DNA from 3 places in the Shewanella aegiceratis genome. Region 1 is predicted to be linked to each of the others. Evidence: predicted binding sites of a transcription regulator. Region 1 holds the regulator's gene; each other region holds the start of a gene.

Region 1 (10,525 bases):
GGGAGCTGGTGGAAGGGGCGCTCAGTTGCCGCATCACCCAAGGTATCGAGTGCGGTGTGATCGAGCAGCAGGTCGGCCTCAAGCTGAGCGCGCAAGATTCACAGGTGATGATCTGTGGCCATCCAGAGATGATCAAGGAGCTCAATACCCTGTTGCTGTCCCGCGGGCTGGCTAAGAACCTTCGCCGGGCGCCAGGGCAGATCACCGTCGAGAAATATTGGTAGAGGAAGTGAGATGCAATTACTCTTTTCGCCGGCGTCACCCTACGCCAGAACCGTGCGGGTCGTTATCGCGCAGTTTGCCATCAGGGGCATCGAGCCGGTCGCCGTCAATCCACTTGAGAATACCGAGCTATTGCTGGATGCCAATCCGCTGGCCAAGATCCCTTGTCTGCTGTTAAACGATGGTGGCACCTTGTATGACAGCGAGGTGATTCTGCGCTACCTGGATCATGAGTATTGTGGTGGCGAGTTGTTTGGACAGCCCGGTGATTCCTGGTACGGCGAGACCCAGTATTCCCTGATTAAGGGCTTGCTCGATAGCGCGGTGGCCTTAAGGCAGGAGCAGATGCGTGACGATGAGGGTTTGCGTAGCCCATTTTGGACGGCCCGGTTTGAACAGGCCTTACTCAGGGGCTTGGCGCAGATAGAGTTGATGGCCATTTCTGGCCACAGCAAGGTGTCCTTACAGCAGATCTGTCTCGCCTGTTTGTTAGAGTATGTAGATTTTCGTCATCCGGATCTGGATTGGCGTAAGATCGCGCCGGCCACGGCCAGATGGCTACAGACCTTCTCCAAGGGCGCGGCCATGTTAACCACACGCCCCCACGCCTAGGCTTGGCTGTATCACTAAAGAGCTTGCGCTCAATGATTTGGGTGTAGTGAGGAGCCGTTGGTGCTTTTCTGTTAGTGGCGAGTATCAGTATGGCGCCGTCCCTTAGCCGGTTGACTGCGCCTGTTGGGCTCGCCAAACACACCATAGAGTTCACGGGTCACACCGAAGTCGACCCGCCTATCGTCAGTTTGTTCTCTCCTGTCTTCATGATGCAGATATCGGCAGCTACATTCACCCTCGCTGCAGCCGGGAAGTGGTAGTGTTGGTGCGTCTTTGGAGAGGAATCGTTTGCCTCTTAATTTCTTCGCGCTGCCACACAGGCCCTCTTCGTTGACGATCTCGACACAGTGATAGGGATGGCTGGTATTGAGGCTGTGCGTCGGCGCATGGGGAACTTCTTCGCTGATCATCCTAGCACTCAGGTTGGCCTGCGGCCCGGCGGCCCTGCGGGCCCGCCTGACTCGTACCCGAGTAAATCTATGTTTAAACAGGAATAAAATAAGAATGACGGCGAGTATCAGCGCGAGAATTTCCAGAAACATATGAGATCCTTTTTGTGGCCGAGTCCTTTGAGTCTAGTCAGCGAGGCTTTTTTGGTCAAAATGAGCGGTCTCGTAAATTTTGATGGATCTCACTTGCCGTTTCCTGCCAGATTGATTACTCTTGTCGCAATTGATAATTATTATCATTAACTTTATCGCGGAGTATTGCATGAGATTCATGAAACGTTTGGCTGTTCTGGGTTTTGCTTGTGTCACTTCAATGGCCAATGCGGCCGACAGCGTCACTGTTTATTCTTACCGACAGGCTTTCCTAATCGATCCCATTTTGGCCGACTTTACCAAAGAGACTGGCATCAAGGTCAATCTGGTTTTTGCCAAACAGGGCATTGCCGAGCGAATTGCCCGCGAGGGACGTCTGTCACCTGCGGATCTCGTGCTCACCTCAGATTTCTCCCGTTTGATGGAGTTGGCGGATAAAGGGCTGGTGGCCTCGGTCGACAGCGAGACCTTAGCGCAGAACATTCCTGCGAATCTTCGCTCGCCCAATGGCGATTGGTTTGCCCTGACGAAACGCGTGAGAAATATCTACTCTTCTAAGGAGCGTCTCGGCCCTTTGGAGATCGATTATGAAGATCTGGCGGATCCTAAATTTAAGGGCAAGATCTGTACCCGTAGCGGTAAGCACCCCTACAACATCTCTCTGGTGGCGTCGATGATCGCCCATCATGGTGAGGCAGATACCAAGACCTGGCTGGAAGGCGTTAAGGCAAACCTCGCCCGCAAGCCACAGGGTAACGACAGGGCGCAGGTGAAGGCGGTTAAAGAGGGACTGTGTGATATCGCCATAGGTAACAGCTACTACTTGGGTAAGATGTTACAAGATCCTAAGCAGGTGCCTTGGGCCGAGGCGGTCAACATTAACTTCCCGAATCAGAAAAATCGCGGTGCTCACATCAATGTCTCTGGCATGGCACTGGCTAAGTATGCCCCAGCGCGTGAGAACGCCATCAAGTTGATGGAATACCTCTCGGGTCAACAGGCGCAGCAGACCTATGCCGAACTTAACATGGAATATCCAGTCAAGGTGGATGTGAAGCCGTCTAAACTGGTAGCCTCCTGGGGTGACTATAAGGCCGATGAGCTGCCCATTTACAAGCTGGCCGAGTATCACGGCGCGGCGGTGAAGTTGCTCGATCAGGTCAAGTTCGATCTCTAGTGCTAGGCGGTCGTTGCTTAAAAGATAGCCTTCCTTAGGGAAGGCTATCTCGTTTTTATGCCGCATGGGTCACTATTCAATTAATAATCGTTTGCGTTTAAGCTTAGATTTAAGTTGGTCATAGATAATGGCCTGACTCGCTTTATTGAGATTTTCTATGATTTTAGGCTTTCCCAAATCCTGGTCGACCCTAAGCTATCTGACCGCCATCTGTTTCGCCCTACCGCTGGGAGCCATCTGCATACAGGCAATGGTGCCAGATGAGGCGGTATTCGGTCACCTGATGCAAACCGTCCTGCCGACCTATATTTTCAACACCTTGGCCTTAATGTTGTTTGTCAGCCTGGGCGCCTTGCTGATCGCCGTGCCTGCGGCTTGGTGCGTGGCCCGCTGTGATTTTCCCGGACGCAATTGGTTTCAGTGGGCGTTGCTGCTACCACTAGCCATGCCGGCCTATGTGGTGGCCTATGTCTATACGGACCTGCTGGATTATGCCGGGCCGGTTCAGGCCTGGCTGCGGCAAGTCAATGGCTGGCTGTCGCCTACGGATTATTACTTTCCCGATGTGCGCACCCTGGGCGGTGCGTCTGTGATGCTGGCACTGGTGCTGTTTCCCTATATCTATCTGCTGGCGCGCACCGCCTTCATGGAGCAGTCGCCAAGCCTGCTGCACGCCTCCAGAGTGATGGGGGCAGGGCCCTGGCGCAGTTTCTGGCGACTGAATTTGCCTATGGCACGGCCCGCCTTGGCGGTGGGGGCGGCGCTGGTGGCGATGGAGACGGCCGCCGATTTCGCTACCGTCAGCTACTTTGCCGTGCCTACCTTGACGACGGCTGTCTACGATACCTGGCTGGGATACGGCAGTCTGGCGGCGGCAGCCAAACTCTCAGCCATCATACTGCTGGTGGTCTTCTGCCTGATCGGTGCCGAGCGATTTGCCCGGCGTAAACAGCAGCTGTTTCAGAAACAGACGCCGATAACCTCCCACGAACGATATGCGCTATCGGGTTTCAAGGCTTGGCTCGCCGCGGGCTATTGCGCTGTGCTGCTGCTGTTGGCCTTCGGCCTGCCGGTATGGGTCTTGCTGGGGTATGCCTGGGATTATTTTGATGTCAGTTGGAATCAGGCCTTCTGGGAATACAGTCTCAACAGCCTGATCATTGCCCTAGTGGTTAGTCTAGTCACTGTGGTGTTTGCCTTGCTCTTGATGTTTGTCCGGCGCTGCAGCCCAAGAAAAATCGATATCCTGCCGTCACGTCTGGCCTCGACGGGCTATGCCCTGCCGGGTACTGTGCTGGCGATAGGCGTCTTGGTGCCTCTGAGCCTTCTTGATTTCGCGGTCAACGATCTCTATGCGTATTTCGACCAGAGTGGGCCAGGACTCATCTTCAGTGGCACCCTGTTTGTATTAATTTTTGCCTTTGTGATCCGCTTTGCTGCCATCGCCATCGGCAGCATAGAAAACAGCTATAATCAGATCAGTCCCTCGCTGGATATGGCATCGGTCACCATGGGGATGAGGCCCAGTGCCATTCTATCGCGGATCCATCTGCCACTGCTGCGCAGCGGCATCTTCGCCGCCATCTTGCTGGTCTTTATCGAGTGTATGAAGGAGCTGCCGGCAGCTTTGCTGCTCAGGCCCGTGGGGTTTGAGAATCTCGCCACCTATGTCTACCAGTTTGTCTCAGACGAACAGCTCGAGCAGGGCGCCCTGGGGGCCATAGTGATCGTCTTGGTGGGGTTAGTCCCGCTTATCTATCTCAATCGCTCCTTGGAGCAAGGTAACTAATATGTCGACACTTACCATAGAACAGGTTCACAGCGATTATCAGGGGCAGACGATTCTGCGCGGCTTAGATCTTGTGCTGCATCAGGGAGAAATTGCCGCCCTGCTCGGCCCAAGTGGCTGTGGCAAGACCACGCTCCTCAAGGCGATTGCTGGGCTGCAGCCTATCTCCCAAGGGCGTATCAGCATCAATGGCCGACTGCTCTCTGGACCCGAGACGTTTGTGCCTAGCGAGCGGCGAGAGGTCGGGATGATTTTCCAAGACTACGCCCTGTTTCCTCACCTGACAGTGGCCGAGAATATCTTGTTCGGGGTGAAAGGCTTGGATAAGGCCGCCAGACAGGCGAGGCTGGGTGAGATGCTGGCGCTGGTGAAGCTAGAGGGCTTAGGGGGCCGTTATCCTCACGAACTCTCGGGGGGTCAGCAGCAGCGGGTGTCGATTGCCCGGGCGCTTGCTTATGAGCCAGAACTTCTGCTGCTCGATGAGCCCTTTTCCAATATCGACGCTAAGGTGCGCGGAGAGATGATGGTGGAGATTCGCGAGATCTTAAAGCAGCGCGGGGTAAGCGCCGTGTTTGTAACCCACAGCAAGGATGAGGCCTTCGTGTTCGCCGATAAGCTGGCGCTCTTCAAGGATGGCGCCATAGCTCAGTATGGCAGTGCTGAGAGCCTCTACGCCGAGCCAGCGGATAAGTATGTGGCGGAATTCCTCGGTCAGGTGAACTATCTTAGCTGTGAGGTGAAAGATAGGGCCCGGTTACAGACCCTGCTGGGTGAGGTACAAAGCAGCAGTGATTTGCCCAAAGCGGCCGGATATCGCGGCGAGCTCCTGCTGCGTCCGGAGCAGCTGCAGATGGCAGGAGATGAGCAAGGTGAGGGCACTATAATAGCGCGGCGCTTCCTCGGTAATCTGTGCCACTACAGCATCTTGATTGGCGAGGAGATGTTGGCAGTGCGCTCGCCCCTGTACCATTTTAGCCCTGGGCAGAAGGTTGGCCTGTCGGTGACGCCTCATCCGGCGGTGCTCTTCTAAGCTAGCCTATGTAACACTTTTGTGAAGGGCATTTGCGTCTGGCTATGGTTGCCAACTTAAAAAAAAGTTAATCTAGCCGGTAAATGACGTTTCGCTTTAACGGTTTGTGGGTTGTGTAATACTAATTATCGCTAAAGTTTCGGATAATAACGCCGAAATTGAGACTGACGAAAGGTAGGTTTATTTATGGATAGTCTGGTTATGCCACGTGAACAGCTGGGTGTGTGTGCCGAAGGAAATTTACATAGCGTGTATCTGATGTTCAACGCCAACGACGGCGTCGAGTCTCAGCTGCGTCCCTGCGTCGCCAATGTCGCTCAGTATATCTATGAATTGGCCGACCAGTATGCCGACAGCGCCTTCAACGGTTTCGTGGCCATAGGTGCCAACTATTGGGATAGCCTGTATCCAGGGCGTCGTCCTTCACAGCTCAAGCCTTTCCCGGCCATGCATGCCGACAATCGCGATGCACCGGCCCATGAGTATGATCTCTTCGTGCATCTGCGCTGCGATCGTTACGATATCTTGCATCTGGTGGCCAACGAGGTGTGTCAGATGTTTGAAGATTTGGTAGAGCTGGTGGATGAGGAGCGCGGATTCCAATTTATGGATACCAGGGATCTAACCGGATTTGTCGACGGCACTGAGAACCCTAAAGGGCGTCACCGTCAGGATGTGGCCCTAGTAGGCGACGAAGACGAATATTTCCGTGGCGGCAGCTATATTCATGTGCAGAAGTTTGCCCATAACCTCAGCAAGTGGAACCGCCTATCGCAGAAGAAGCAGGAAGATATCATAGGCCGCACCAAGATAGACAATATCGAGTATGCGTCTGAGGACAAGCCACTTACCAGCCATATCAAGCGGGTCAATCTGAAGGATGCCGACGGTAAGTCGATGGAGATCCTGCGTCAGAGTATGCCTTACGGGTCGATGAGGGAGCAGGGGCTGATGTTTATCTCAGTCTGTCGCAACTCGGTGCATTTCGAGAAGATGCTGAGCAGCATGGTCCATGGCGACGGCGAGGGGAACCACGATCACCTGATGCACTTTACCCAGGCACTGACTGGCTCGGCATTTTTTGCCCCGTCGCTTGATTTCATGGAGCGAGAGGCAGAGTGCGAGGATTAGAGTTCGAGGATTAAGGCATAGCGGTTCTCTTGAACAGTCGCTTAATATGAGTCTCTCAATCTGAATTCCTCAAAGTGACCAGCGTCTAGTAGCTAGACGCTAACCCAATAAAAACACACCCTAAGGTGTGTTTTTTTGTGCCCGCTTAACGTTGAATTAACGGTCGGGATCCCAGTAGTTGGTGGGGCGCTTGGCATAGATCTCGTCGATGGAGCGCACCTGCACCTTATTGTGTTCCGGGTACACCACCACATCATGGGGATCGCGATTGCCCAGCACCAGAAACAGGAAGTCGGCTTCGGATTCGTTTTTCAGGGTATGGGAGATGCCTGAATTTGCAGTAAAACAGATATAGTCGCCTTGCTTAAAGGGGTGAGGTTCACCGTCGATATACAGGGTGGCTTCGCCTTGCAGCGCGTAGAGGTGTTCCTCTTCCTTGGTGTGATAGTGGGCGACGGAGGAGAGTTTGCCGGGTTCAAGTCGTTCCATGGTGACACCGATCTGCTGACAACCGGCGGCATCGCCGATATGTTTTTGATGACTGGCGTATCGATCTGAGTGTTGCCAAGATTCCCAGCAAAGGTTGTCGATATTGATTATCTTATTGTTATTCATCTCGGGTCCTTAACCATCGGGTGACAGAGGGGATGGTTTGGACTCAGTGTATCCTATCAGATATATAGTATTCAATTTGAGGGTGAGTAAAATCTAGGTAAAAGGTGGGTAAAAAAACACCCTTTGCCCAAACAGGCTAAAGGGTGTCTCTCGGGGGATGGCCTAGGCTATCCTTGCGAAGCGGACTAATCGGCGTAGTTAAACAGCGACTTGACCGTCTCGAGCGTCTTGTCCACTTCCTGAATGTTGGAAGGGCAGATGAAGATGGTATCGTCACCGGCGATGGTGCCCAATATGCCCTCTGGCTTACCTATAGAGTCCAGCAGTCTGGCGATCAGCTGGGCCGCACCTGGGCTGGTTCTGACCACTATCATAGATTGATTATGGTCGACATCCAGCACTAAGTTTTTCAGTGGGCTGCCGGCCGTCGGGACCCCAAGCTCGGCGGGCAGGCAGTAGACCATCTCCTGCTTGGCGTTGCGGGTGCGCACGGCGCCAAACTTGCTCAGCATACGTGAGACTTTGGATTGGTTAATGTTGTTGAAGCCCTCGGACTGCAGGGCGTTGACTATCTCGCTCTGGGAGCCAAAACGCTCCTCTTTCAAGATAGCCTTAAAGGTCTTTACAAGTTCGTCTTGATTTTTATTGGCTTGCATATCGAATTATTCTTATATTCAAAAAACTGGGTTATTTTGAATATTTTTGCGCCATTAGTCAAGCGTTATTCGGATTGTGTGAATAAAAATTCAGGTTTACGGGGTGGTTGGAGCGGTAAGTGGTCGCAGGCAAGGCCGGGCAGTATAACTTAAATGGTCTGTAAATGGCAGTTGGCTGGGAGAAATTGAAATTATCTGGCCACACGACTAAGGGATAATTGAATTTTTACCGTGATTCCAGTAATGTTGCGCCATCGGTAAATCTAGATCTATATCACATAATATCCAAGAATTAACGGAGATAACTATGAAAGTTGCTGTACTTGGTGCCGCCGGTGGTATTGGCCAGGCTCTTGCCCTACTACTCAAAACTCAACTGCCTGCCGGTTCAAAACTATCCCTTTATGATATCGCGCCAGTCACACCTGGTGTTGCCGTTGACCTAAGCCACATCCCGACTGCTGTAGAAGTAAAGGGCTTTGCGGGTGAAGATCCAACGCCAGCGCTGGAAGGTGCCGACGTGGTACTGATCTCTGCTGGTGTTGCACGTAAGCCAGGCATGGATCGTTCAGATCTATTCAACATCAACGCGGGTATCGTGAGAAACCTGGTTGAGAAGTGTGCCGCAACTTGCCCTAAGGCGCTGATCGGTATTATCACTAACCCAGTTAACACTACTGTCGCTATCGCTGCAGAAGTACTGAAGGCTGCCGGTGTATACGACAAGAACCGTCTGTTCGGTGTGACTACCCTTGACGTGATCCGCTCTGAAACTTTCGTTGCCGAAGCGAAGGGTCTGGACGTTGCCGACGTTAAAGTGAATGTAATCGGTGGACACAGCGGCGTGACTATTCTGCCACTACTGTCTCAAATCGAAGGCGTAAGCTTCTCTGATGAAGAAGTGGCTGCACTGACGACTCGTATCCAGAACGCGGGTACCGAAGTGGTTGAAGCTAAGGCGGGTGGCGGTAGCGCGACTCTGTCTATGGGTCAGGCGGCATGTCGTTTCGGTCTGTCACTGGTTCGTGGCCTACAGGGCGAAGCTAACGTTGTTGAGTGTGCCTATGTCGATGGTGGCAGCGAGCATGCTGACTTCTTCGCGCAACCTGTACTACTGGGTAAGAACGGTATCGAGCAGGTACTTGCCTATGGTGAGGTTAGCGAGTTCGAAGCCAACGCACGTGATGCTATGCTAGATACGCTTAAAGCCGATATCGCACTTGGTGTCGACTTCGTAAAATAAGGCTAGGCTAAGCCTTTAGTTAGTCCTTAATAAAAAATGGAGCCAATTGGCTCCATTTTTTTATGGGTAACTTTTACCTTGATATCGAGAGGCGAAAGACTGATTAGGAACTAATTGTCTGCTAATTAGTGATCGCGCGCCACGGCGATTCTCGCCAGCGATATCAGGGCCTGCTTATAGTCGCTATCGGGAAGCAGATCTAATGCGCGTATCGCCTTCTCTGCTTCTTCCTGAGCGCGTTTCTCTGTGTAGTCCAGGGCGCCACACTGCTTAAGGGCATTTAATATGGTATCGATATGCTCAGTGCCGTCGCCTTTCTCGATCGCATCGCGAATCAATTGACGCTCCAGCTCGTTGCCGTTGGCGATGGCGTAGATAAGCGGCAGGGTAGGCTTACCCTCGGCCAGGTCGTCGCCTATGTTCTTACCCAGGGCCTCGGTATCGGCCGTATAATCCAGTAGGTCGTCGGTGAGTTGGAAGGCGGTGCCCAGATACTTGCCATAGTCGGCCAGTGCAGTCTGCACTTCTATGCTGCTATCGGCCAGCACGCCTGCCAGACGGGTGGCGGCTTCAAATAGTTTCGCCGTTTTGCAGTAGATCACCCGCATGTAGCTCTCTTCACTGGTGTCTGGGTCGTTACAGTTCATTAGCTGCAATACTTCGCCTTCTGCCAGTACGTTGGTGGCATCGGCGAGTACTTCAAGCACCTCCATGCTCTTCAGCTCTGTCATCATCTGGAAAGAGCGGGTATAGAGGAAGTCACCTACCAATACGCTGGCGCTGTTACCGAACAGGGCGTTGGCGGTTTCCCGGCCGCGTCTAAGCATAGACTCATCGACCACGTCGTCGTGTAGCAGAGACGCGGTATGGATAAACTCAACGATTGCCGCCAGTTTAAGATGCGCTTCACCTTCATAGGCGATGGCGCGGGCGGCCAAGATAGAGAGCAGTGGACGCATGCGTTTGCCGCCGCCATTGATGATGTAGAATCCGAGTTGATTAATAAGGGCGACATCCGATTCCAACTGCTTATAGATAAGTTGGTCGACGGCTTTCATATCAGCGTCTGCCAGCTGACGAATGGCATTCAAATCCATATAATGGCTCTACTTTTAGGGTTGCGAGGTAATTCAGACAGCCCAAATTAAGGCGAAAATGTTATAATTATTAGATTCTACCTAAAAATGCCTCGCCTGACAGTAGCAGAAGAGTATTGTGCGAGTAATTCCGATCTTTTTTTGATCAAAGTGAATTAGGACTTGTCAGCCAGGCGAACTTAGCGTAAACTCCGCGACCATTGTCATTAAAGCTTTTATAGCACCCAGCCAAACAAAAAGGGTCTGCGTGCTAGAAATATCGGAGTAAAATAGCTATGTACGCTGTTTTTCAAAGTGGTGGTAAGCAACACCGTGTTGCTGAAGGCCATACTGTACGTCTAGAAAAATTAGAAGTTGCTACAGGCGAAACTATCGAATTCGACCAAGTTCTTTTGGTTGCAGATGGTGAAA
Region 2 (10,525 bases), 760 kb from region 1:
CCTGTTGCAGCGCCTCGCCGGCGCCCAGCCAAGCGGGGAGCATCAAGCGGTTTTGCGACCAGGCGAAGATCCAGGGGATCGCACGCAGGCTCTCAATACCGCCATCCACCCGACGCTTCGCGGGGCGACTACCTAGCGGTAGCTTGCCTAGCTCGACTTCAGGGGTGGCCGCGCGGAAGTAGGCGACAAAATCTGGCTCCTCACGCACTATGGCGCGGTATGCAGTAACCGAATCACTGGCGAGTCGCTCCATCGCCTCACGCCACTCTGGCTTAGGTTCTGGCGGCGGCAACAGGGTGGCCTCCATCACGGCCGAGGTATAGAGCGCTAGGCTCTGCACCGCCAGCTTAGGCAGGCCGAACTTGAAGCGGATCATCTCGCCTTGTTCCGTCACCCTGATGCGGCCATCTACCGAGCCGGGTGGCTGCGACAGAATTGCCTTGTGGGCTGGTCCGCCGCCACGGCCTATGGTGCCGCCACGACCGTGGAACAGGGTGAGTTTGATGTCTGCCTGGTTACAGACCTTAACCAGTTTTTCCTGCGCACTGTATTGTGCCCAGGCGGCCGCCATCACGCCGGCATCTTTAGCCGAGTCTGAGTAGCCTATCATCACCTCCTGGCTGCCCTTGCAGTAGCCGCGGTACCAGTCGATGGCAAACAGCGCCGAGATACAGCTGGCGGCGTTGTTGAGATCTTCTAAGGTCTCGAACAGTGGCACAACCCGCATCGGATGCTGACATCCCGCCTCTTTCAATAGCAGGAGCACAGTCAACACGTCCGACGGTTGACTGGCCATGGAGATAACATAGGAGCCCAGGGCCTTAGGCGACTGGCTGGCGATCAATCTGACGGTGCTGATCACCTCGGCGACCTCGGCACTCGGTTCCCAGTTATGGGGGATCAGCGGGCGTTTACCGCTCAGTTCCCGCAGCAGGAAGGCCTGCTTCTCATGCTCGTCCCAGTGGTCGAAGTCGCCAAGGCCCAGGTAACGGGTCAGCTCGGCGATGACATCGCTATGGCGCTGGGCATCCTGTCGGATATCCAGGCGCAGCATATGGATGCCGAAGCAGGCCAGACGACGCAGCATATCCAGCAGCAGACCATTGGCGATCAGGCTCATACCCGATTCGGTCAGGCTGCGATAGAGCAGGGTCAAGGGCTGTTTGAGGTCATCCTCGTGCCAGATAAGGCTATCGAGATCCACCTCGGGTGAATGCCCCTCGAGGCGGGCATTTAGGTAATCTATGGTGTCGCGTAGCTTCTGTCTTAGCTCCCGCAGCACCACGCGGTATGGTTCGTGGCTGTTGTCTGTGAGGGCCAGCAGTTCTTCGTTGGCCTCCTCCATCGACAGTTCGTTGACCAGCAAGACCACATCCTTGAGATAGAGGCGCGCCGCCGTGTGACGGTTGCGATCCAATACTTCCTGGGTAACCTTGGCGGTGACGAAGGGGTTGCCGTCGCGGTCGCCGCCCATCCAGCTGGAGAAGCGGATGGGGGCTATGTCGCTGGGTAGCTGCTTGCCGGTGCGCTCTTCGACCTGTTCGTTGAGCTGGCGCAGAAAGTCGGGAATGGCTTGCCAGAGTGAGGCCTCTATGGTGCTCAATCCCCAGCGGGCCTCGTCCACCGGTGTTGGACGCTCGTGGCGTATCTCGTTGGTGTGCCAGATCTGGGCGATAAGCTGTCTGAGTCTGAGGTGATTCTGTTTCTTCTCGCGCTCGGTGAGCTGTGGGTTTTCCATGGTGGCGAGACAATCGACCACAGCGGAGTATTTCTGGATCAGGGTGCGACGCGAGATCTCGGTCGGGTGCGCCGTAAGCACAAGGTCGATATCCAGTGTCTGCAGACACTCGAGCATCTTATCTTGGTCAATGCGCCCATTGAGCATGCGCCCCAGGAGTTGATCCACAGGATCGGGCACGCAGACCAGCTCGTCACAGTTGCGGCTGATGGTATGGAACTGCTCGGCGATATTGGCCAGGTTGAGAAACTGGTTGAAGGCCTTGGCAAATGGTACCAACTCTTCGTCGGGTAAGGCGGCCAGTAGGGTAAGCATCTGTTCCCTGGCGGTATCGTTGCCTTGGCGTGAGCTCTTGGCCAGGTGTCTGATCTGTTCAATCTTATCTAAAAAGGGCTCGTCCATGTGTGTGCGAATAGTATCGCCTAATATTTGGCCTAATGTGCCCACATTGGATCGCAGCGACGCGTACATATCTGTCATAAATGCTCCATACCCACGAGTTAATCAATCACCATACCTAGGCTATCAGGTTTAGGTCAATACGGCATATCTTCATATCGTATGCTTATGTGTTCTATATCACCTTGCATGAATTTTTTATGGCGCCTTTATGCAGGCGTGGTAAATCAGCTGTTTTAGCAAGTCGACGGTTTTGTTGATGTAGGCGGTGTCCAGGTACTCATCTGGCTGATGTGCCTGCTCTATGCTGCCAGGTCCCCAGACCAAGGTTTGACAGCCCAGCTGCTGAATATAGGGGGCCTCGGTGGCATAGTTGACCACCTCGGGAGCCTGATTCGACAGTTGTGCGACCAGCTGTGACCATTGAGCATCCGCCTGTCCCGCGAAGGGCTGAGAACCGGGATAGAGCTGGCTTATGCTGATGGCCCCTGGATAGCGCTGACTCAGTTCGGCCAGATATTGGGTCAGTAGTTGCTCCAAGACCTCTAACGGCAGGCCGGGCAGGGGGCGGATATCCAGGTGCAGATCGCAGCAGCCGCAGATGCGGTTGGCGGCGTCGCCACCGTGAATATGGCCAAAGTTCATGGTGGGGTAGGGCACGCTGAAGGCCTCTTCGCGGTAGTGCTCCGCCAGGTGTTGTTTCAGCTTGAGGAGCTGGCCGATCACCTGATGCATGATCTCTATGGCGTTGAGTCCCTTAGCCGGATCCGAAGAGTGACCGCTGCGCCCCGTGATGCGGATGCCCTGGGCCAGGTGTCCCTTATGCATGTAGACAGGCTTAAGGCCGGTGGGCTCGCCGATCAAAGCGTATTCGGGGGCGATGGCCTTAGACTTGGCGAAGGCTTTGGCGCCATTCATTGTGGTCTCTTCATCGGCGCTGGCGAGTATGTAGAGCGGCCGCACGAAGTCTTGGGTCGGCATCTGGCGCACCGCCTCTATAATCAGGGCGAAGAAGCCCTTCATATCGCAGCTGCCTAGCCCATACCAGCGATTATCCTTCTCGGTCAGGGTAAAGGGATCCTGACTCCAGCGTCCCTCGTCGAAAGGGACGGTATCCGTATGTCCCGCCAGCAGCAGTCCACCGCGCCCCAGACCTATCTTGGCCAGCAGGTTGTGTTTACCACGGGTGTCGGGGACGGCCTGCATCTGGCAGTCGAAGCCCAGATCGGTGAGCCACTGACTTAGCAGGGTCACCACGCCTTGGTTGCTCATGTCGAGTTCGGCTTCGAGGGCGCTGATGGACGGCGTGGCGATCAGCTCGCGGAAGGATTGCTTGATGTCGGGAAAGGTTTTCATCATTTGACTCAAATCACCAATTTTATTTAAAAATATCTATTCAATATTATTGCATAATTAGTTTGTTGTGTTAGTCTATCAAACAGCTAAAACGAGCGCCATTATTAAAGGCTTAACTTAGAGATAAAAAATGAACAATTTCTTCTTACTTTTTGCATATAAGGTTAGCTGTAATCACTTCCTGCGACGATAATCTTGTCATATTGGTATCTATACCAGGGCTTAAGCAGTGCCCCTCTCTTTTTTACCGTTAACACAATATAGAAGTCATAAAGTATGAAAAGCATAGCGATAATTGGCGCCAGTGGTTACACAGGTGCTCAGGTTACTTCACTGATCCAGGCCGATGATCAGCTTAAGATTCAAGGCCTCTATGTTTCTGAAAACAGTCTGGATAAAGGCAAAACTCTGGCTAGTTTGTATCCGGTTTACAGCCATATCGATCTTAGTCTGGCGCCACTGACCGAACAGGCTAAGCAGACTATAGTCGATGAGGCCGATGCCGTGGTGTTGGCGACGGACCATGGCGTGAGCCTGCACCTGGCGGCCTGGTTCTATCAGGCGGGTCTGGCGGTGTTCGACCTCTCCGGCGCCTACCGTTTTTCCGATAGCGAACAGTATCCCAAATGGTATGGTTTCGAGCATATCTACCCAGAGGTGTTGGCCGAGGCTGTCTATGGCCTGGCGGAGTGGAACACCGAGGCGATTGCCGCCAGCAAGATGATTGCCGTGCCTGGCTGTTATCCCACGGCTTCACTTACGGCGTTAAAACCCCTGAAAGATCTGATGACAGACAGCCTGCCGGTGATCAACGCCGTCAGTGGTGTGACCGGTGCAGGCAGAAAGGCGCAGCTGCACACCAGCTTCTGCGAGGTGAGCCTGACACCCTACGGTGTCCTGGGTCATAGACATCAACCTGAGATCGCGACTCAGCTGGGGCAGCAGGTGATCTTCACCCCTCACCTGGGCAACTTTAAGCGTGGCATCCTGGCTACCATTACCGTGCAGATGAAGCCCGGGGTGAGCGAAGCCGATATTGCCAAGGCCTATGAAGTGTATGAGTCGGCACCTCTGGTGAATGTGTACCATAATCAATTTCCTAAGGTTGACGACGTGGTGCATACCCCTAACTGCCTGCTGGGATGGAAGTACGATCCCCTCAATGGCTACCTGGTGGTGGCGAGCGCTATCGACAATCTGATGAAAGGTGCTGCCAGTCAGGCGCATCAATGCATAAAGATTCATTTCAATTATTAATATTGTCACCTGTGAGAGAGAAGTAGCTATGTCGGCGAATAAGAAAACCTTAGTGCTTAAAGTGGGTGGCGCCCTGATGCAGTGTGAGATGGGGCTGGCACGCCTGATGGCGAGCGCGGCCAACATCATTAAGTCGGGCCAATCTGTCATCTTGGTTCATGGTGGCGGTTGCCTGGTAGACGAGCAGCTCAAGGCCAATGGCATGGAGACGGTCAAGCTGGACGGTTTGCGTGTCACCCCCGAAGAGCAGGTGCCAATTGTGGTGGGCGCGCTGGCGGGTACCTCTAACAAGATCTTGCAGGCCAGTGCCATCAAGGCGGGTATCACGAGTGTGGGCATGAGCCTGTGTGATGGTGCCATTGTGAAAGGCAGCATCAAAGATGAGCAGCTCGGTTTCGTGGGTGAAGTGTCGCCCAATGACCCGACTTATCTGAACTTCCTGTTGGCCCAAGGTTGGATGCCGATTGTCAGTTCGATTGCCGTAGATGATGCGGGCAACTTGCTGAACGTCAACGCCGATCAGGCGGCGACCGTTATTGCTAAGCTGGTGGAAGGCCAGTTGGTGCTGTTGTCCGACGTGAGCGGTGTGCTCGACGGTAAGGGACAGCTGATCAAGACCCTGGATAAGGCCCACGCCGATGAACTAACCAAGTTAGGCGTCATCGAGAAGGGGATGAAGGTCAAGGTAGAGGCGGCACTAGAGGTTGCCCAGTGGATGGGACAACCGGTACAGGTCGCCTCATGGCGCGACGCCGAGCAGTTGAGCGCGCTGGAGAAGGGCGAGTCTATCGGCACACAGGTTATGCCACATTAATTAAACGGAACATGAGAAGAGTATTCATCTAGGAGTAGATATATGAATCACCTACTATCGATAAAAGAGCTTACCCAGCAGCAGCTGATCGACTTACTCGCCTTGGCGAAGACGATCAAGGCCAACCCAGAAGACTATCGCAAGGCACTCGACGGTAAGAGTGTGGTGATGTTATTCGAGAAGCCATCGCTGCGAACTCGCGTAAGCTTCGATATCGGTATCAATAAGTTAGGTGGTCATTGTCTCTACCTGGATCAGCAAAATGGTGCCCTAGGCAAGCGTGAGCCGGTATCTGACTTTGCCGCCAACATCTCTTGTTGGGCCGATGCCATCGTGGCGAGAACCTTTGCCCATTCGACCATAGAGCAGCTCGCCGAACATGGCACTGTGCCTGTGATCAACGCGCTGTCGGATATGTACCACCCCTGTCAGGGGCTGGCGGATTTTCTGACCCTGGCGGAGCAGTTCGATGATGTCAGCAAGGTAAAGCTGGCCTATGTTGGCGATGGTAACAACGTGACCCACTCGCTCATGTATGGCGCGGCGCTGTTGGGTGCCAAGATGACGGTGATCTGCCCGCAGGGCCACTTCCCCGACGGCAAAGTGGTGCTCGAGGCACAAGCCATTGCCGAGGCCCACGGTGGTGAGTTGGTATTGAGCTCAGATGTCGAGGCGATCGCCGGCCATGATGCCATCTATACTGATACTTGGATCTCCATGGGAGACAAGGCCAGTCTAGATGAGATCAAAGCCAAATTTGCGCCTTATCATGTAGATACCGACATGATGAACAAGGCGGGAGCCAAATTCTTTATGCACTGCCTACCCGCCTATCGTGGTGTTGAGGTGGCTGCAGAGGTGGTCGATGGGGCCGGCTCACTGATCTTGCAACAGGCAGAGAACCGCATGCATGCGCAAAATGCCGTGTTAGTGACCCTACTGAGTTAACGAATCTTCCCAATGGTGATTGGGCCAACGAATTGAGTATTTAGGAAAACGAAATGTCTATCGAAAACAACAAAGCATCGGTGAAAAAAGTGGTACTGGCCTACTCGGGTGGTCTGGATACATCGGCGATCATTCCTTGGCTGAAAGAGACCTATGATAACTGTGAGATAGTTGCCTTCTGCGCCGACGTGGGTCAGGGCGAGGCCGAGCTTGAAGGGCTGCATGAGAAGGCGATCGCCTCGGGTGCGTCTGAGTGCTATATCGTGGATCTGAAAGAGGAGCTGGTGGCCGATTATATCTATCCCACCATAGCCACAGGCGCCATCTACGAAGGCACCTACCTGCTGGGCACCTCTATGGCTAGACCTATCATCGCCAAGGCTCAGGTGGAAGTGGCACGTAAAGTGGGCGCCGACGCCGTATGTCACGGTTGTACCGGTAAGGGTAACGATCAGGTGCGTTTTGAGGGCTGTTTCGCCGCCCTGGCACCGGATCTGACCGTGATCGCCCCTTGGCGAGAGTGGAGCATGGTGAGCCGTGAAGATCTGCTGGACTATCTGGCAGAGCGCAACATCAAGACCACAGCATCGGCCACTAAGATCTATAGCCGTGACGCCAACGCCTGGCACATCTCCCACGAAGGTGGTGAGCTGGAAGATCCGTGGAACGAGCCAAGCAAAGAAGTATGGACCATGACGGTTGCGCCGGAAGACGCGCCCGATGAGCCTGAGTATGTGTCGGTAGAGATGGAAGCCGGTCGTATTACTAAGGTTAATGGCCAGTCATACACTCCTTATGGTGCCCTGATGGCCCTTAATGAGATTGCCGGCGCCCATGGCGTGGGTCGTATCGATATCACCGAAAACCGTCTGGTGGGCATGAAGTCTCGTGGTTGTTACGAAACTCCTGGCGGCACGGTAATGTTTGCCGCGCTCAGAGCGATCGAAGAGCTAGTACTGGACAAGACCAGCCGCGAATGGCGTGAGCAGGTAGGTGCCAAGATGGCGCATCTGGTGTATGACGGTCGTTGGTTTACCCCATTGTGTGAATCGCTGCTGGGCGCCTCTCAGCCACTGGCGAACCTGCTGAACGGTGAAGTGGTGCTGAAGCTCTATAAGGGCCAGGCACAGGCGGTGAAGAAACGTTCTCCTAATAGCCTGTACTCCGAGGAGTTTGCTACCTTTGGTGAAGACGAAGTCTATAACCAGAAAGATGCGGAAGGCTTCATTCGTCTCTATTCATTGGCGAGCCGTATCCGGGCGCTAAACGTTAAGTAGAGTCGACTAGCTAATAAAGGAGCGGCGAACGCTCCTTTATTTTAAGAGCAGATTTACGAGCTGAATTAAGAGCTGATTATAGAGGATAGTGAGATGGCGTTATGGGGCGGAAGATTTAGCCAAGAGAGCAGCGCACTGTTTAAACTTTTCAACGATTCCCTGCCGGTCGATTATCGGCTGGTGGAAGAAGATATTGTTGGTTCCATTGCCTGGGCCGATGCCATCACAGGTGTGGGCATTCTCACCCAGCAAGAGTGTCAGTCGCTCAAACAGGCATTGCAGGAACTGCTGGCCGAGGTGAAGGATAAGCCTGAGACCATCCTGGCCTCCGGCGCCGAAGATATTCATAGTTTCGTTGAGCAAGCCTTGATCGCCAAGGTCGGTGACCTGGGTAAGAAGTTGCATACAGGCCGTTCGCGTAACGACCAGGTGGCGACCGATCTTAAGCTCTGGTGCAAGAAGGAGGGTCAGGCCCTGCTCGAACTGCTAGCACAGTTAAAGGCAGCCTTGCTGTCACTTGCTGAGCGTGAGCTGGACGCCGTCATGCCGGGTTATACCCATCTGCAGCGGGCACAGCCTGTGGCCTTCGGTCACTGGTGCCTGGCCTATGTGGAGATGTTTGAGCGTGATATCAGCCGTCTGCAAGACTGTCTGCAGCGTCTCGATAGCTGTCCGCTGGGCACGGGCGCGCTGGCTGGTACCGCTTATCCCATGGACAGATACGCGCTGGCTAAGTCATTGGGGTTCGCCTCGCCAACTCTTAACAGCTTAGATTCTGTGTCTGACAGGGATCATGTTATCGAGTTATGTTCAGACGCTGCCATCAGCATGATGCACCTGAGCCGCATGGCCGAAGATTTGATCTTCTTCAACAGTGGTGAGGCGGGCTTTATCGAATTGGACGATCAGGTTACCTCGGGTTCATCGCTGATGCCGCAGAAGAAAAACCCGGATGCACTCGAGCTGATCCGTGGCAAGACGGGCCGTGTCTATGGCAGCCTGATGGGTATACTGACCACCATGAAGGCTCTGCCTCTGGCTTATAACAAGGATATGCAGGAAGACAAAGAAGGCCTGTTTGACGTGATGGACAGCTGGTCTATCTGTTTGGAGATGGCCGCTCTGGTGCTGTCTGGCTTAAAGGTCAACAGAGAGAATACCCTGTCGGCGGCCCAGCAGGGTTATGCCAATGCGACCGAGCTTGCTGATTACCTGGTAGCCAAAGGCATGCCGTTTAGAGAGGCGCATCATGTGGTGGGTGAGGTCGTGGTCGAGGCGATCGCCCAGAAGAAGCCTATCGAAGAGTTTGAGTTGGCTAGCCTGCAGGTGTTCGCCAGTGTCATCCAGGAAGATGTATATCAATGTCTGACAATAGACTCTTGCCTGGCTAAACGTGAGGCTCTGGGTGGTACCTCACTCAGTCAGGTGAAGGCTGCGTTGGCTGCCAAGGGCTAGTTTAGATAAATTCTGTCTAATCAATCGATTAAAAAACCTGCAGTCGCAGGTTTTTTTACATCTAAAGTTTTATTCGCACCAAAAAATTGGCGCTATGAATTCACTGAAAAATAGCGAAAGGCCAGTGGAATTGACTGGGCTGGTGGTGAGTGACACCAGCCCATCTGAAGGCTATTGGAACAGATCTTCGACCGAATCGTCGATAAAGATATCTTCCTGAGTCTGCGCCTCGGTGGCAAACTCCTTCGGCTCGGTACCCTGAATGAAATACTCGAACTTGGTGGTGTAGTCTGTCTTACGGCTTAACTTGCCTGTGGCCAGGTCGATACGGGCCGAGACTATCCCTTCCGGTGGAGGAGAAGGTAGCTCAGGCGTGCCTTGGAGGGCGTTTTTCATAAACTCGTTCCAGCCTGGGCCGGCGGTCTTGGCACCGGCCTCGGCGCCCGAGATCTGATCTTTCGCGCCGTTGGTGTTCCAGGCGGTGCGGCCCAATTCGATGCTGTGATCGTCGAAGCCGACCCATACGGTAGTTGCCAGCGTCGGTGTGAAGCCACTGAACCAGGTATCTTTCGATTCGTTGGTGGTACCTGTCTTACCCGCGATATCGTGGCGGTTCACCACACGGGCGGCGCGCCAGGCGGTGCCGTTCCAGCCGGTGCCCTTGCTCCAGTCGCCGCCGCCCCAGATAACGCTCTTCAAGGCTTCGGTGATCAGGAAGGCAGTCTGTTTGCTGATGATCTGCGGTGCGTGGCGAGCCGTGCTCGGACAGCTAGGATCTTCGGCGTTAGCCTCCTGGCTCGCGACTTCTAGGCCTTCTTCCTCTTGATTTGCCACTTCGTGCTTAGGCAGTTCCTGCGCCATCGCCGCGAAAGGATCGTCAGTTGGCAGCGTCTGTGGCTCGGCTAACTCAGGTGTGCAGGCTAGCGTAGGGCTAGCTTCTTCTACCGTCTGCTCGTAGGCATTGTCGATATGGTCGATAAAGTAAGGCTCGACGCGGTAGCCGCCATTTGCAAATACCGAGAAGGCGGTGACCACCTGCAGCGGCGTCACCGAAGGTGAGCCCAGCGCCAGGGACTCGTTTTGTGGCAGATCGTCGCGGTCGAAACCGAACTTGACTAGGGTGTCGATAGCACTTTCTAGCCCGGTATAGCGCATGGCGCGTACCGACATGACGTTAATAGACTGTGCTAGACCGACTCTCAGGCGTGTCGGCCCAGTATACTTGTCGGGCGAGTTCTTGGGTCGCCATGCTGTGCCCTGACGTATGTCGGCATTGTTGAT
Region 3 (10,525 bases), 1.4 Mb from region 1:
GAGCCCTTCGATCTCGAGAAGGGGATCACCTTCGCCTTCATCTGGAGCGCCCTGGTGATCTTTACCCTGGACCTGGCGTTAAAGAGTCGGCGTAAGCAGGCTAGCTAACAAAGCCTCCGGCTGCTCCAGACTCAAGATCAACAGATAGCCCTCGGTCGTCGGCAAAACCAATACCTGGCCGTCGCCGGTGACCGACAGTAGGGCCTTATCTGTCCTGTCGCTGGCATCTGCCAGCTTAAACCACCCCAGCGAATAACCCGGCATGCCCACGCCGTTGCTGCGATAGCTCAGTTTAGGCGCGTCATCTCCTCCCAAGCTGACGATTTTAGCCTCAGCCGGCACCAGGCTTTGACGCGGTAACTCGACCCGGTAGAGGGGAATATCCACCAGCATAGTGCTTGGTGTTAGGCGAACGCTGGTATCATGGGCCTTGTAGAACACCCAGGAGAGCAGGCCCAATACGGCGATCACCATCCCCGCAGAGGCATATTTTGCCTTCTTAGGTAAGGGCTTCACCATCAGCAAGACTAGCACCAAGGCGACACCCAGCAGCATAGACAGGAAGATCCCGCTGGTTGCCGAATCTAAGGTCGTAAGTTGAAAGACTTGAGTATCCATCTCTAAATATCCTCTTGAAACATTTGGGCATACAAGCAGATCATCCCTGAGCCCAACCCTAACATGAACCGATAACTTGAGTGTGGCGCTCTCGACATATTATGTCAAGAGTCGTTACTCTGAGTTAACTTGGACACACAAAAAGACCACCCCAAGGGTGGCCTCTTTCATCGGACGGGTTTAGCGTTATTGAAGATCTAAGGCGAGAATCTTCGACTTGCGCTGATAGTTATACAGCTGCTTCTTCTTGTTTGGCAAGGCATCGACCTCGACGATCTGGAAGCCATGCTCGAGGAACCAGTGAATGCTGCGGGTCGTCAGCGCAAACAGGCGGGCATAACCACGCACCTTGGCCTGACCTATGATGTTCTTCAGCAAGATGCTGCCGCGGTCGGCATCACGATAATCGGGATGCACCACCAGGCAGGCAAACTCTCCGGCATTGTCCTCCTCGAAGGGATATAGGGCCGCACAGCCGATCACCAAGCCATCACGCTCGATCAGCATAAACTGCTCTATCTCCATCTCCAGCTGCTCACGTGAGCGGCGCACCAAGACCCCTGCTTGTTCCAGCGGACGGATGAGATCCAAGACACCACCGATATCGGCAATGGTAGCTCTGCGCAGGCGCTCGGCACTCTCTGTCACTATCTGGGTACCGATACCGTCACGGGAGAACAGCTCCTGCAGCAGGGCGCCATCATCGAGATAGCTGACGAAGTGGCAGCGGGCCACGCCATTACGGCATGCATCTATGCTGGCCTGTAAGAAGGCCCGTGTGCCCACACACCAGTTGTCTTCATCGGTCAGCTCAGACAAGATGCGCTGGGCATCGGTCGGCATCAGCTCGGCGATCACCTCGCCATTACTGTCGAGTATCCCCTCCTTGGCACTGAAACCGATCATCTTGTCGGCCTTGAGCTTCACCGCGATCTGGGTCGCAACCTCTTCGGCGGTCAGGTTAAAACACTCTCCGGTCACCGAGGCCGCCACAGGCCCCAGAAGCACTATGCCGTGGTTGTCTAGCTGACGTCTGAGGCCCGCCACATCTATACGTCTCACCTTGCCACTCAGGCAGTAGTCGACGCCGTTGTCGACCCCTAAGGGCTGGGCTATCACGAAGTTACCGCTGACTACGTTGATCTGCGCCCCTTGCATCGGGGTATTGCTCAGGCTCATCGACAGGCGCGCGGTGATGTCCAGCTGCAGACCGCCCACCACCTGCTTGATCACCCGGAAGGACTCTTCATCGCTGATGCGCACCCCGTTGTAATACTCAGGGGAGAGATTATGCGCGGCCAAGGCCTCATCGATTTGCGGCCTGGCGCCATGCACCAGCACTATCTTGATACCCAGGCTGTGAAGCAGGGCAATATCGTTGATGATGGAGCGAAACTGACTCTGCGCCAGCGCCTCACCGCCCAACATGACCACAAATGTCTTGCCCCTGTGTGCATTCACATAGGAAGCAGAATGACGAAACCCCTCGACTAACTCAGTAGTGCGCACCCGCGTAACCTCAACAATAAATATGTGACAATATCGCCACCTAACGAATAACAAGCCGATTTTATTGCATTTAAATTCACATTGAAAGCATTTGTTATCATCGAAAGCGATATTTTTTCATTACAACGAGACAATCTGATTAAGCATAGCAGAACAGATTAAGATCAGAGGCTTAGGTAGAGGTCGGAATCCGTAGACGCGCAGTGCTATCACCTGGGTACCTGCCTAAAGAGTAAAAATGAGCTGGCCAACGCCATGGGGAAATTTAGGGCAAAAAAAAGCCCCTGCAATGAGGGGCTTTTTCCAAAAAACGTGAATCAAGAATTACTTGATTTTCGCTTCTTTGTAGATAACGTGCTGACGGATAACGGGATCAAATTTCTTGATCTCCATTTTTTCAGGCATGTTACGCTTGTTTTTCTCAGTCGTGTAGAAGTGACCTGTTTTAGCGCTAGAAACTAGCTTGATCTTCTCACGGTTACCTTTAGCTTTAGCCATGGCTTATTACACCTTCTCGCCGCGGGCACGAAGTTCAGCAACAACAACTTCGATACCTTTCTTATCGATAATACGCATACCTTTAGTAGATACACGTAGCTGTACGAAACGCTTTTCGTCTTCTAACCAGAAACGGTGGTTCTGTAGGTTAGGTAAAAAACGACGACGAGTCGCGTTCTTAGCGTGCGAACGGTTGTTACCAACCATCGGCTTCTTGCCAGTAACTTGGCATACTCTTGACATGTCAATCTTCTCCAAAAACAATTTAACGCTCGAGCATTAATGTACCTCGAATATGGCCGTCGCCCGAGGCACACAAAGAGGGCGCATTTTATACAGGATCTAAAATCAAAGATCAAGGGATATTCAATCTATCCATCCCCTCTCTGCAAACGAAACTATCTCACGATCGCCTACAACCATATGGTCTAGCAGCGAAACATCTATAGTCGCCAACGCGTATTTCAATCGCTCAGTAATTCGCCGATCAGCATGACTGGGCTCAGCCACCCCCGAGGGATGGTTGTGGCACACAATTACCGCTGCGGCTTTTTTCTCAAGCACTAGGCTTACCACTTCTCGTGGATAAACCGAGGCTGAATCTATGGTGCCACGGAACAATTCGACGAACTGAATCACCCTATGCTGACTATCGAGCAATAAGATGGCAAACACTTCGTAGGCACGATCCGCCAATTGTCTCATTAAATAGTCCCGAGTTAAATCAGGATCTGACAAAATCTTTCCTCTTTGTAGATTTTCTTGCGCGATCCGCTTGCTTAACTCGATGGCAGCCTGCAATTGAGCATACTTTACCGGGCCGATCCCCTGAATATCACACAGCTCACTCAAGGAGGCGTTAAAGAGCGCCCTGAGGCCACCGAAGTGGGTTAACATGACTCTGGCCAGGGACACGGCGCTTTGTCCCTTGAGGCCGTTTCTGAGCAGCACCGCCAGCAACTCGGCGTCAGAGAGTTGAGCGACACCGCTACGCAGCAGTTTTTCTCTGGGCCCCTCTCCCTGAGGCCAATCTTTGATTGCCATAAACACTCCTTGTCTCGGCGCCATCTGCACACCTAGGCTTTAGAGTATGGTCTAGTTTTTAAAAACTTGTATCCTCAACCTCAGCAGGATTGTGGTATGGTTAGCGGGCAAAATTAAACGCGATTAGTGATCAACATGAGTCTAACCAATAAAAAGATATTGCTGGGAATTGGCGGCGGCATTGCTGCCTATAAGTCTGCCGATCTGGTCCGCCGCCTGAAAGAACGCGGCGCCGATGTGCGTGTCGTCATGAGCCAAAGCGCGCAGGAGTTTATCACGCCGCTGACCCTGCAGGCGCTGTCGGGCCATCCCATTGCCACCGACCTGTTAGACCCGGCGGCCGAAGCCGCCATGGGGCATATCGAACTCGCCCGCTGGGCCGACTTAGTGTTGATCGCCCCGGCAACCGCCAATCTGATCGCCCGCATCAATGCCGGTATGGCCGATGAGTTGATCACCACCACCTGCCTGGCCACAGAAGCGCCTGTAGTGCTCTGCCCGGCGATGAATCAGCAGATGTATCGCAACGTCGCCACCCAGGACAATCTGGATAACCTGAGAAAACGCGGCCTCACCATCTGGGGACCGGCATCTGGTAGCCAAGCCTGCGGCGAAGTCGGCCCTGGCCGCATGGAAGAGCCGCTGGTGATCGCCGAGCGCGTCGAACACTTCTTTGCGCCAAAGCTGCTTCAGGGAATATCGATACTGCTGACGGCGGGTCCGACCCGCGAGGCGATCGACCCCGTGCGTTACATCTCTAATCACAGCTCGGGCAAGATGGGCTTTGCCCTGGCACGCGCGGCGGCCGAGATGGGCGCCAAGGTGACGCTGGTCTCCGGCCCGGTCAATCTTGAGACGCCGATGAATGTCAATCGCCTCAACGTCGCCTCGACCCAAGAGATGCTCGACGCCGTGATGCAGCAGGTACACCACAGCGATATCTTCATCGGCTGCGCCGCGGTCTGCGACTATCGCACCGCGGATATTGCCGACGAGAAAATTAAGAAATCTGCCACAGAGATGTCACTTGCGCTTGTACGCAATCCTGATATCTTAGCCACGGTCGCGGCCCATGAGGCACGTCCATTCACGGTAGGATTTGCCGCCGAGACCCAGGATGTAGACCATTACGCCAAAGACAAGTTGACCCGCAAGAAACTGGATATGATCGCCGCCAATGACGTATCCGACCCGGCCATCGGCTTCAACAGCGATAGCAATGCCTTGAAGGTCTTCTGGCAAGGAGGCGAGCACGCCCTCCCCGCCACAGATAAATATACCCTGGCGAAGCAACTACTCACCCTAATCGCACAGCAGATGAAGACAGCATGAAGACGCCCATAGAACTCAAGATCCTCGATTCTCGCATCGGCTCACAGTTTCCGCTTCCCGCCTATGCGACACCGGGCAGTGCCGGCATGGATCTGCGTGCCATGATAGAGACCACTATGGTGATTCAACCGGGCGAAACCCAGCTGATCCCAACCGGGATCGCCGTGCATGTTGCCGATCCCAGCCTGGCGGCCGTCATCCTGCCGCGCTCCGGTATGGGCCACAAACATGGCATAGTGCTGGGCAACCTGGTCGGTCTTATCGACTCTGACTATCAGGGTCCCCTGATGGTCTCTTGCTGGAACCGCAGCAGCGAGCCCTTCACCCTGGAGATTGGCGATCGCCTGGCGCAACTCGTGTTTGTGCCTGTGGTACAAGCCGAATTTAAATTGGTCGACGAATTCGACACCTCAGCTCGAGGCGAAGGCGGTTTCGGCCACTCGGGTACTCGATAATTAGGTGCCTATTAGCCAAATTATCGATAACACGGCACTCACACCTCGACACGCCGCATAGAATAATTAGAGAGTCATGGGCAGCGCCTGCCCATCGGCTCCTGTAGTAATTAAGTAAAGGATACTTAGATGGCTGCAAGCCCTAAAATCAACCGACGCGAACATATTCTTCAATGTCTGGCCACCATGCTAGAAACCAGTCCCGGTCAACGAATCACCACAGCAAAACTTGCCGCCGAGGTGGGCGTGTCTGAGGCGGCGCTCTATCGTCACTTTCCCAGCAAAGCGAGAATGTTCGAGGGGCTGATCGACTTTATCGAAGAGTCACTGCTGTCGCGCATCAATCTCATCATGGATGAAGAGAAGGACACCATGAGACGCTGTCAGTTGCTGCTGCAACTCTTGCTGGTATTTGCCGAGCGCAATCCAGGGATCTCACGCGTACTCAACGGTGACGCCCTATTGGGAGAGAATGAGCGACTGCGTAACCGTACCGGCCAGATCTTCTCTAAGGTTGAGACTCACCTGAAACAGATCCTCAGAGAGAAAACCCTGAGAGAAGGCAAAGGCTTTAACCTGGACGAGGCAATCCTGGCTAACCTGCTGCTGGCCGTGGCCGAAGGCCGCATCGCCCAATTCGTGCGCAGCGACTTCAAAAACAAGCCCACAGAACACTTCGCCGAACAGTGGCAGTTTATTCAGCAGCAGCTACTTCAGAGTTAACTAATATCAATAAAAACAGCGACCTGTCATACACGGGTCGCCATGCTTTTCTAGACAAAAGTATTGCACTAGTAGATCCATTGCTTTACCCTCCTTGACGCAACAAACCCACAAAAACTCTATAACAATTGTGCGTACAAGGATGTTATATGAAACTAATTCAGTCGTTTAGTTTAGCCTGCCTCTGCCTCATCAGTAGCCAAGTCACGGCTTCAAACAAAGATATTACTGAGCTTTTTAGCCGCTCAGCCGAATTTTCTAACGTGCAGATCTCCCCCGACGGAGACTACCTCAGCGCCATCACCTCCCACGAAGGTAAGCATATGCTGATGATTCTGGACGCCAAAACCAAGAAACCGACCAATGTGGTTCGCTTTCCGGACAACGCCCAGGTAGGGCAATACGTTTGGGTTAACAATGAGCGTGTCGTGCTGGCTAAGGAATACCTAAAAGGCTGGAGCGACCATCCCATCTATTATGGTGAGCTGATGGCTGTCAATGCCGATGGTTCTAAGCCAACCTATCTTTTCGGTTATAAAGGTGGTGAGCAACAAACGGGTTCTCGCATCAAGAAAAATACAGCGATACAAGCCACAGCCTATATTCTCGATCCTATGCCTGAAGATGATCGCTACATGCTCATCCAAGCGCTCCCTTGGGGCTCCGGCAGCGCAAACACAGTGGAGAATCTTCAGCAGGTTTATAGAGTCGATGTCTACAAGGGAACACGTAGAAAAATTGCGACCTCACCTATCTCCTACGCTCGATTTCTACCGGATCATGATGGCGAAGTTCGCTTTGTCAGTGGTACACGCGACTACGTTAGTTCCCAGCTCTATTACCGCAAAGATGATGAATGGGTCGACACAGATAAGCTGAATTTAAATCTCGATGATATTACTCCTATCGCCTTCGGTGATGATGAGAACAGTGTCTATGTACTCGGCAGCGAAAACGATAAACCTAAAGGGGTCTATTTAGTCGATATCAAGAGCGGTAAGAAGCAGCTCATTAGCCAGGACAAGGTGGTCGACCCGAGCAATGTGTGGATCAACCGCGTCAACAAGCAACTCTACGCCGTAGAATATGAGAATGGTTATCCGACCTATGAGTTTGTCGATAATGATGAAAAACTGGCCACCACACTGAAACAGCTGCTCACCGCACTGCCTGGCCATCAGGTTCATCTCGTCAGCCAGACCAACGACATGAGCAAACTGATCATCAAGGCTTTCAACGATAGAAATCCTGGCGACTACTACATATTCGATGCCACCAGCAAGAAGCTTGAATATCTAGTCTCACAAAAGAAATGGTTAGATCCCGATAAGATGGCCGAGATGAAGCCAATCAGCTTTACTGCACGAGACGGTAGAGTGATCAGCGGATACCTCACATTGCCCTATGGCAAAGAGGCTAAGAATCTGCCGCTCGTGGTCAATCCTCACGGCGGTCCACATGGTCCAAGAGACTGGTGGGGCTTTGACGACCAGAACCAGTTGATCGCTAGTCAAGGCGCCGCTGTGCTGCAAGTAAACTTCCGCGGCTCGGGAGGCTATGGTAAAGAATTTGAGCATGCTGGCCACCAGAAATGGGGCACGGAGATCCAGTACGATATTATCGATGCCACCAAACACGTCATCGAACAAGGCTTTGTGGACAAAGAGCGAGTCTGTATTGTCGGCGGCAGCTTTGGTGGATACTCGGCGCTACAAAGCCCAATCCTGGCACCGGATCTATTCAAGTGTGCCATAGGCTTCGCCGGTGTCTATGATCTCGAGTTGATGTTCAACGAAGGGGATGTACAAGGGCGCCGCGCGGGTGAACGTTACCTGAAGCAGGTACTAGGCGAGAACGAAGCCATGCTTGAGCAGATGTCACCTAGCAAGAACGTCGACAAACTCAAAGTAAACTTGCTACTGGTGCATGGCGGTGAAGATGAGCGAGCGCCAATCGAACAGCTCGAAGCGCTGGAAGAAGGGCTCAAGAAACACAACTACCCTTATGAGAAACTGGTCATGGACGATGAGGGCCACGGATTCTATAACGATGAACATAGGGCGAAATACTACCGTCAGATGATGAGCTTCCTCAAAGACAACCTTAAGCTCTAAACCCCTTAAAAACCCCAAAAGCCGATTGCCACAATCGGCTTTTTTGTTAATCCCCTAGTATTTCTGGGTATAAATTACCCGCAATTCAGGGTATCCTCCCTGACCCGCCGCCCTATGTTTACTGGCGCCGGACAGGCTATAATGAATATCTTAAAGGTTAATTTGTTAAAAACATTAGTAAATTAACCTTACTGAATAGACCACTATCTGATGGTGGAGGACACGATGGCATTAAGTGAAGCAGCACAGCAGGTGCAAACTGCATTATTAGAGCGTGGTCTCGAGACGCCCATGGTCCCGTGCGGACTGAGTAGCGAGGAGCGCAAAGAGAAGATTGAGCACCATATGCGCGAGATCTTAACCTTAATGTCACTGGATCTACGCGACGACAGCCTGGTCGAGACCCCTAAGCGTATCGCCAAGATGTATGTGGATGAGATCTTCTCGGGCCTGGACTACGAGAACTTCCCCAAGATCACGGTTATCGAAAACAAGATGGGCTTCGATGAGATGGTCAAGGTCAACGACATCAGCCTCACCAGCACCTGTGAACACCACCTGGTGACCATAGACGGCGTCGCTACCGTGGCCTACCTGCCACGCAAAAACATCATAGGCCTGTCTAAGATCAACCGTATCGTGCGCTTCTTTGCCCAGCGCCCTCAGGTGCAAGAGCGCCTGACACAACAGGTTTTGGTGGCGCTACAGACACTGCTTGAGACCAAAGATGTGGCGGTCAAGATGGATGCGGTGCATTACTGCGTCAAATCACGCGGCGTGATGGACTCTACCAGCACCACGACCACCACGGCCCTGGGCGGTATCTTCAAGTCAAACCCTGCTACCCGCGCCGAGTTCCTGAGCAATTAAGCCAATGACTTTAAGCGAACTCCACTCAATAAAAAACGCTGCCTAGGCAGCGTTTTTTTGTTTCACGACAATTGATATCGATTAGATACCGTATTGGTCGCGATAGGCACTTACCGACGCCAACTGATCTTCCATGCCAGGTTTTTCCGACAGATAGTTGATCAGATCTTCCAGCTTGATAATAGAGACGATATTGCAGCCAAAGTCACGCTCTACTTCCTGAATAGCCGACAGCTCGCCCTTACCCTTCTCTTGACGGTCCAGCGCAATCAACACGCCCGCCAGCTCGGCATTATGAGCCTCGATGATCTCCATCGATTCGCGAATCGCAGTCCCTGCGGTGATCACATCGTCCACCAGCATCACGCGGCCCTTAAGCTCGCTGCCCACCAGGCTGCCACCCTCGCCGTGATCTTTCTTCTCCTTACGGTTAAAGCAGTAAGGCATGTCGATATCATGGTGATCGCATAGAGCTACCGCCGTGGTGGTCGCGATAGGAATCCCTTTGTAGGCCGGGCCAAACAGCAGGTCATACTCGATACCCGAATCCACCAGCGCCGCCGCGTAGAAGCGACCCAGACGCGCTAAATCACGCCCGGTGTTAAACAGGCCGGCATTAAAGAAGTAAGGGCTAGTGCGGCCTGACTTTAACGTAAATTCGCCAAAACGTAATACCTGACGCTCAAGGGCAAACTCAATAAACTCACGTTGATAGGCTTTCACAATCTCTCCTTTTTAAAATGTAGGGGTACGCTCAATTCGATTTAAAAAAGGACCCCGTAGGGTCCTGATCAACAAAATAATGATTAACTCAATGCCGCCTTCTGCACATCGACGATCTCGCGAATGCCGTGCTTGGCCAGATCCAGCAAGCTGAGTAGCTCTTCATGACTAAAGGGTTCGCCCTCTGCTGTGCCCTGGATCTCGATGATCTTACCGGTTTCTGTCATCACCACGTTCATGTCGGTCTCGGCGGCGCTATCTTCCACATACTCGAGATCGCAGATAGGCTCGCCCTTGTAGATGCCTACGCTGACAGCGGCAATCAAAAACTTAAGGGGGTTGGTCTTAATCAGTCCCTTACCACGAGCCCAGTTGAGCGCATCAACCAGGGCTACACAGGCACCGGTAATGGCAGCGGTGCGGGTGCCACCATCGGCCTGGATCACGTCACAGTCGATCACGATAGTGTTTTCACCCAGTGCCTTCATGTCTACCGCTGCGCGTAGGGCGCGGCCGATTAGACGCTGGATCTCTTGAGTACGGCCAGACTGCTTACCACGGGCAGCCTCGCGATCCATACGGCTGTGGGTCGAGCGTGGCAACATGCCATATTCGGCGGTTACCCAACCTTGGCCCTGA

What was found. The regulator ArgR, encoded in region 1, controls arginine synthesis, uptake and breakdown. The targets are predictions, from matches to a motif close to ANTGAATANNTATTCANT.
Region 2: the regulator ArgR is predicted to act here: its motif matches at 3,521-3,538, upstream of argC (N-acetyl-gamma-glutamyl-phosphate reductase).
Region 3: the regulator ArgR is predicted to act here: its motif matches at 2,191-2,208, upstream of argA (amino-acid N-acetyltransferase).

What each region holds. Positions count from the first base shown of each region.
Region 1 is NZ_CP080416.1:974,209-984,733, forward strand. It holds gene K0H80_RS04345 (ferredoxin--NADP reductase) at 1-224, shown strand, start outside; gene K0H80_RS04350 (glutathione S-transferase N-terminal domain-containing protein) at 235-834, shown strand; gene K0H80_RS04355 (hypothetical protein) at 906-1,376, opposite strand; gene K0H80_RS04360 (Fe(3+) ABC transporter substrate-binding protein) at 1,546-2,553, shown strand; gene K0H80_RS04365 (ABC transporter permease) at 2,711-4,342, shown strand; gene K0H80_RS04370 (ABC transporter ATP-binding protein) at 4,344-5,372, shown strand; gene K0H80_RS04375 (Dyp-type peroxidase) at 5,559-6,503, shown strand; gene K0H80_RS04380 (cupin domain-containing protein) at 6,660-7,118, opposite strand; gene argR (transcriptional regulator ArgR) at 7,304-7,774, opposite strand; gene mdh (malate dehydrogenase) at 8,082-9,017, shown strand; gene ispB (octaprenyl diphosphate synthase) at 9,143-10,114, opposite strand; gene rplU (50S ribosomal protein L21) at 10,390-10,525, shown strand, end outside.
Region 2 is NZ_CP080416.1:211,199-221,723, forward strand. It holds gene ppc (phosphoenolpyruvate carboxylase) at 1-2,218, opposite strand, end outside; gene argE (acetylornithine deacetylase) at 2,336-3,493, opposite strand; gene argC (N-acetyl-gamma-glutamyl-phosphate reductase) at 3,770-4,750, shown strand; gene argB (acetylglutamate kinase) at 4,779-5,564, shown strand; gene K0H80_RS01075 (ornithine carbamoyltransferase) at 5,607-6,512, shown strand; gene K0H80_RS01080 (argininosuccinate synthase) at 6,566-7,789, shown strand; gene argH (argininosuccinate lyase) at 7,883-9,244, shown strand; gene K0H80_RS01090 (penicillin-binding protein 1A) at 9,416-10,525, opposite strand, start outside.
Region 3 is NZ_CP080416.1:4,103,099-4,113,623, forward strand. It holds gene rarD (EamA family transporter RarD) at 1-108, shown strand, start outside; gene K0H80_RS17790 (hypothetical protein) at 79-618, opposite strand; gene argA (amino-acid N-acetyltransferase) at 805-2,127, opposite strand; gene rpmG (50S ribosomal protein L33) at 2,452-2,625, opposite strand; gene rpmB (50S ribosomal protein L28) at 2,632-2,868, opposite strand; gene radC (RadC family protein) at 2,992-3,669, opposite strand; gene coaBC (bifunctional phosphopantothenoylcysteine decarboxylase/phosphopantothenate--cysteine ligase CoaBC) at 3,805-5,001, shown strand; gene dut (dUTP diphosphatase) at 4,998-5,456, shown strand; gene slmA (nucleoid occlusion factor SlmA) at 5,586-6,179, shown strand; gene K0H80_RS17830 (alpha/beta hydrolase family protein) at 6,329-8,293, shown strand; gene folE (GTP cyclohydrolase I FolE) at 8,519-9,163, shown strand; gene pyrE (orotate phosphoribosyltransferase) at 9,245-9,886, opposite strand; gene rph (ribonuclease PH) at 9,970-10,525, opposite strand, start outside.